DNA from 2 places in the Alkalihalobacterium alkalinitrilicum genome. Region 2 is predicted to be linked to the other one. Evidence: riboswitches for the same ligand, from Rfam matches in the RefSeq annotation. Region 2 holds a riboswitch; the other holds the start of a gene.

Region 1 (3,426 bases), 3.6 Mb from region 2:
ATATTGGCAGTTAGCTTATTGGAACTCAGCCTGTGGTTAAACTTATTGATTACGATTGTTTTAGGGGCAAGTTACGCCAGTCTTGGATTTTTGGGCCATGAAATTCTTCATGGAACTGTCGTTCGGAAACCGTGGCTTCGCGATCTTTTAGGTGCGATTACGTTTTGGCCATTATGTACTGGACCAAGTCTTTGGCGGAAATGGCATAATATGAACCATCACGTTCATACTCAAGATGAGCATAAAGACCCTGACGCTTGGATCAGTGCTAGTGAATTAGAAAAAAAACCACTCGTTCGCTTGTTGTATCGAATTCCCCTAGCTATTCGAGCAACCTTTAGTTTGTTTTCATTAGCGCTAACATTTACAGTCCATTCTTTTCGAATGTTTACTGTTTATATAAAAGACTTTGATCCAAGAAATCGACCAAAAGTATGGGTTCAGTTAGTTTTACCTTGGGTTTCATGGATAGGTCTTTTATTCGCAATTGGGTTTGTAAAGTGGTTGTTTGTGTTTTTACTACCGTTGTTAATAGCGAATTTTATTGTAATGGCTTATATTTCAACGAACCACAGGCTAAACCCACTCGTACCTGTTAATGATCCGTTAGCGAATAGTTTGTCAGTGACGGTTCCAAAATGGGTGGATGCAATTCACTTTAACTTTTCGTACCATACGGAACATCATCTGTTTCCGTCGGTCAATCCGAAATATTATCCGCTAGTAAAAGCACATATTAAAAAGAATTGGCCAGAGCGTTATCATGAAATGCCGTTTTTGAAAGCGATGGTTGCTTTATTTAAAACACCACGAATTTATTACGATCAAAAAGAATTGGTCGATCCACGTGAAGGAATGATGTATGGTTCGTTAGGAAATGGACTTAACCCAAATCAAATTATCTCTCGTAGAAGTGATGATGATTTTCAAAGCGAGATCAAGCCATCAAAAAATACAGATGTATAAAACGAAACGACTATTCAATGGGTCAATGATCCATTGAATAGTCGTTGACAACAGCTGGTGAACTACCTATAATTAATTCGGTATAAAAGAATACAAAGCTGTGGTATCGCAGGAGAGGTTCTAGCTCAAACCCTCTATAAAAAACTAAGGGAATATTATCAAACGTCATCCTTCCTTTAGGATGCGTTTTTCTTTTTTTCTAGCCATATATGATCGGATAAAGGTAATGTATTAGCCGAATTGGAGATATTATCCGTTTGTCAATTTTATTAGTGAAAATCCAGCTATATTGGCCAAACTCGAGGTTTTATAAGCCAAGGCGTGAAAACGACAGGCTCCGTTACTCATTTTTATATTAAGAAAGGTGGAAATACAGTGGTTGGTAGAAAAGATGAAGACCTACAAGATGTAACACTGCTAGGCAATCAAAATACGAAGTACGATTATCAATATAATCCTGAAGTGTTAGAGACGTTTGATAATCAACATCCAGGACGAGATTATTTCGTAAAATTTAATTGTCCAGAATTTACAACGCTCTGCCCTAAAACAGGACAACCAGATTTTGCAACGATTTATATTAGTTATATACCAGATACAAAAATGGTCGAAAGTAAGTCGCTGAAACTGTATTTATTTAGTTTCCGTAATCATGGTGATTTTCATGAAGATAGTGTTAATACAATAATGAACGATCTTATAAAATTGATGGAACCACGATATATTGAAGTATGGGGGAAATTTACACCACGTGGGGGAATTTCTATCGATCCATACTGTAATTACGGGCGACCAGGTACGAAGTTTGAAGAAATGGCCAATTTTCGTTTGATGAATCATGATTTATATCCTGAGACAATAACGAACCGCTAAGTTCCATTTGCTTTTTGGTGAAAAAAGTAATATACTTACATTAGTGTTAAAAAGTCATAAATTGAGATTTTCATATCGGCCTCTTTAATTTGCATTTAGAGTTGTACGGGAACATCTTCAGTTTTTACTTTTAACAAAGTTTGTTTTTTTTAAGGAGGCCATATATCATGGTAGGAAAAGTAAAATGGTTTAACGCAGAAAAAGGTTTTGGATTTATCGAGCGCGAAGGTGGAGACGATGTATTCGTACACTTTAGTGCAATTCAAGGTGAAGGCTTTAAGACTTTAGAAGAAGGCCAAGACGTTGAATTTGAAATTGTTGAAGGAAACCGTGGACCACAAGCAGCTAACGTAACTCGTCTATAATCGATTAATATACGTTAAGATAATGGCCATATTCCGTATGACTGGAATATGGTTTTTCTTCTTTTTACTCCTACTTCCAAAATATGGACCTCATATAGATTGTTCCTCCAGTTGTTTATTTAGGCTATTTTTGCAAACTTGTTGCTATTCAACTTAAGTGATTTGCTTAGTATACTACAACAGTAAATAGCAAATATTTTAAGAAAGAAGCCTTTATTTAAGAAGTCTTATAATTGGCTCTGATAAATCTGATCAAAAAAGCAAACGATATAATATAAATAATTTTAGATACAAAGGAGAATAAGATCCATTGGCAACTTTTAAAGAGTTTGGAATACACCAACAAATTGTAAAAGCAATTACAGACATGGGTTTTGAAGAGGCAACGCCTATTCAAGAACAAACGATTCCTACATTACTTGCAGGAAAAGACGTTATCGGACAAGCACAAACAGGAACAGGGAAAACCGCAGCTTTTGGTATTCCATTAATTGAAAAGGTAGATATTGAAGCAGGAACGATTCAAGGACTTGTATTAGCACCTACTCGTGAACTTGCGGTTCAAGTAGCAGAAGAACTTAATAAGATTGGAAACCTTCGTGGTGTTAGAGCACTACCGATTTACGGTGGACAAGATATCGTCCGACAAATTAAGGCACTAAAACGTAAACCACAAATTATTGTGGCAACACCAGGTCGTTTTATGGATCATATGCGTCGTAAAACGATTCGTATGAACACAATTGAAATGGTTATTTTAGATGAAGCAGATGAAATGTTAAACATGGGCTTTATTGAAGACATTGAAACCATTTTGAAAGAAGTTCCAAATGAACGACAAACACTATTGTTCTCGGCGACAATGCCTAAACAAATTCGTGGTCTTGCGGAGAAGTTTATGAAGCCAGATGCGGAAGCAATTATGGTTAAATCGGTTGAGATTACTACAGCGAATGTTGAACAAGAGTATATGGAAGTATCTGAATCAAAGAAATTCGATGTGCTTAGCCGCATGTTAGACATTCATTCACCGACGTTAGCGATTGTATTCGGTCGTACGAAAAGACGTGTTGACGAAGTCGCTGAAGCGTTAAATAAACGTGGTTATAGTGCAGAAGGGTTACATGGTGATATTAACCAAAACCAACGTGACCGTGTCATTAAAAAGTTTAAAGAAGGTACAGTAGAAGTACTTGTTGCGACAGATGTAGCAGCACGTGGT
Region 2 (3,426 bases):
AAAAAACATACAATATGAAAAAAAACGTCACTTTTTAATAGAAAGTCACGTTTTAAACACTATTTTCTGATGAATTTAAACTAAAAAAAAAAACGCACGAGATATCCTTTCTCATGCGTAATCCTTTAAACCCCACGTTTGTTCCCCCATAATAACGTATGAAGTTGTGGTAATACTTTTACATCGTTCAATTCTTCAGAGGCAATAACTTTTTCAATTAGTTGTTCGTAACTGTTAATCAGTTTTTTCATTAATTGATTTGGATTTTCATCCCCTAAGTCTTCATTTCCAACTTGCAAAAAGAACGGTACATTTTCATAACGCTCGTGTACTCTCTTTGCATAATCAAAATCTTGATTATTAAAAATAACGACTTTTATACTGACGTTAGATGCAATTCTATTACTCTTTTGTAGCTGTTCAATAATCTCATCTAGGATATCAAAATTCGTTTCCATGCCTGAACTTGGCGGCTTCGGAGATATCGTTAAGTCATCCACTTTTGTAAACCATTCTTGCCACTTACTTCCTTGTGTTTCAAGTCCGATTTGAATATTGTTTTTTTGCAACACATCAATTAATTCACAAATTGAAGAATATAAAGCTGGATTTCCACCAGATATAGTAACATGGTCAAAGCGGTTGCCACCAATCGTAATTAACTGCTCAAAGATTTGTTCTGCACTCATTTGTTTAATTTGGTCTTTAGCAGAACCGTCCCAAGTAAAAGCAGAATCACACCATGAGCAACGGTAATCACAACCTGCTGTTCTTACAAACATCGTTTTACGTCCAACAACCATCCCTTCTCCTTGGATGGTAGGACCAAATATTTCAATTACTGGAATACTATTCGTCATCGAAATCACCTTTTTTAGGACGATATACAACGTAACTCGTTGGTGTTTCTCGAACAACGACTTGGACACACTTTGGCTTATTTGATAATTGGTTGAGATATTTTTGAAGGTTTTCCCAAATTGTACGTGCGACAACTTCTGTTGTTGGAAATTGCTCTGAATTTTGATTATTAAAATCGTCTGTAAAATCGTTCAGTAAACTGTGATCATAACGACCATGTACTAATTTTTTAATGAGTTGAAAATTAACTAGAAACCCACTTTCATTTAACGTATCTCCAGCAATAGTTACATTTACAAAATACGTATGACCGTGAACATTTTTACATTGACCAGCTTCATCATGAGGAATAAAATGAGCGGCTGAAAAATTAAAATCTTTATTTAATTCATAACGAAAATCATGTTGTACTTGCGGATAAAATTGTTGTATCATCTAAGCTCGCTCCTCCTTTTTATCTGCAAAAATTCTTCATAGCCTTTCAAGCGTAATTGACAGGCTGGACATTCACCACAACCATCACCAATGATCCCATTATAACAAGTTAATGTTTTAGTTCGTACAAATTCCAGTGCATCTAAATCATCAGCAAGCTTCCATGTTTCAGCTTTATTTAGCCACATGAGTGGAGTATGAATAACAAATTGTTGATCCATTGACAAATTTATAGAGACATTTAAAGACTTTACAAATGCATCTCGACAATCCGGATACCCACTAAAATCGGTTTCGCAAACACCCGTAATAATATGCTTAGCGTTAACTTGACTTGCTAAAATACCAGCGAACGACAAAAAGATCAAGTTTCGCCCTGGGACAAAAGTCGACGGGAGTTCCCCATTCTCTCCTGCTTTTACTTCTATATCATCTCGAGTTAAAGCACTTGGCGCTAATTGGTTTAACAACGACATGTCTAGAACATGGTGTTTCACACCCAATTCCTTCGAAATCTTTCTTGCACATTCTATTTCATAATCATGACGCTGATTGTAATCAAATGTTACAGTTTCAACTTCATTAAACTGTTTTAATGCCCAAAATAAACAAGTCGTACTGTCTTGCCCACCACTGAATACGACAATTGCTTTTTCATTTTTCATCATGTTAAGGCTCCTTTACATATGAAAAAACAGCACCTCTAAGAAGTCCTGTTTCTTCTTAGTTTTTTATAGAGGGTTGACCTAGAACCTCTACCGATCATAATAATCGGAATTTCTATTGAATTATAACATTATTATATTATCATAGAAATTTCAACATTACTATTATACTCTTTCCTCAAACGATTACAACCTTATTCTTTCATTATTTTTTGTTCAGCAACATCAATAACATATAACTCCCACCATTTCTAATCGTTAAACTACTACTTCGTGCATACCCACATTACTTTTTCTAAATGAACTTCTTTTTTGTTTATCCAATTAAGGTTTTCTTTTTCAATTAATTCATTTATTTTCGTTTTATTTTCTATTGTTGGTTTCGCACGATTTACCCACTCTTCTAAGTTCATCGTAGAAGTCCACTTTTGATAGCATTTGATGTTTGTGAACTTTGCTTTATTAAAAAGTTCTTTCCACTTTGATAAAGTAATACATTCATGATGAGAAGGATCTCGTAACTTTTCAATTGTATTAATCATATTACTATTATCCTCAGGGATATAATTATCAACAATAATAAGTACTCCATCCTTAGATAGCACACGATGCATTTCTTCTACGGCTTTTAATAAATTCGGAAAATGATGTGCGGCAATTCGGCAAGTTACAGCGTCAAAAGTTTCATTTACAAAGGGTAAATTCTCAACATCGCCTAAAGTAAATGATATATTGTTTATTCCCTTCTCTTTTGCTTGACTTTCTGCTAGTTGAAGCATATTTGGTGTAATATCCATTGCGACTACATAATCGACTGATTGACTTAATAAAAGAGCTGTATGACCAGCACCAGTTGCAACATCCAATGCTTTTTTGCGTTTCACATTCTGAACAATTTCCCCAATCCACGCTAAATCTTTTCCTTTTGCATGGACGTTGCTCGTAAGGTAACCATCTGAAGTTTCATTAAACTGACGTATGACACGATCTTTTTCTTCCATACGATCTCCTCCTATAGAAAATAAAAAAGTTTCACTATACCCTATTCCACATCCTTCTAAGAATGTCGCTACTAAAACTTTAATGATGCTCGCTTACACAATTTGAATGAGTAAAAAGAGATCATTATTTATAATCATCCACTCTTATTATACTGTATTTAACTAAAAGCCGATAATATCCATAAATTAAGGCAAATGCGAGTACATAGCTTACATATGTCCAAAAGATATTCCAGCCATTAATGTAAAATACAATACCATATACTTCGAAAAGCCACTCAAAAATCGTCAGGGTTAAACTAAACCCTAAAATCCAAACAAACGGATGTACCTTTCGTTTAGTAAAAAAATAACCAATAAAACTACTCAAAACTGGATATATCCCTAGATTTAATGGTAACGCAGAAAAGGTAATATTCTTGTAAATAGGTTTCATACCCCAAAAATATTGAAAACCTAACTCG

Evidence for each region. A riboswitch is a leader RNA that binds a small molecule or an ion and turns the genes downstream of it on or off. The one in region 2 is predicted to bind preQ1.
Region 1: it holds a riboswitch for preQ1, as region 2 does, so the genes downstream of both, queF (preQ(1) synthase) here and queC (7-cyano-7-deazaguanine synthase QueC) in region 2, are expected to answer to the same signal.

What each region holds. Positions count from the first base shown of each region.
Region 1 covers NZ_KV917368.1:3,859,261-3,862,686, forward strand. Annotated here, with positions in the region: gene desB (Delta(10) desaturase DesB) at 1-966, shown strand, start outside; PreQ1 riboswitch class I at 1,075-1,120, shown strand; gene queF (preQ(1) synthase) at 1,342-1,839, shown strand; gene BK574_RS18830 (cold shock domain-containing protein) at 2,004-2,204, shown strand; gene cshA (degradosome RNA helicase CshA) at 2,515-3,426, shown strand, end outside.
Region 2 covers NZ_KV917368.1:260,157-263,582, reverse strand. Annotated here, with positions in the region: gene queE (7-carboxy-7-deazaguanine synthase QueE) at 126-860, opposite strand; gene queD (6-carboxytetrahydropterin synthase QueD) at 850-1,296, opposite strand; gene queC (7-cyano-7-deazaguanine synthase QueC) at 1,293-1,961, opposite strand; PreQ1 riboswitch class I at 2,014-2,058, opposite strand; gene BK574_RS01245 (class I SAM-dependent methyltransferase) at 2,228-2,962, opposite strand; gene BK574_RS01240 (hypothetical protein) at 3,087-3,426, opposite strand, start outside.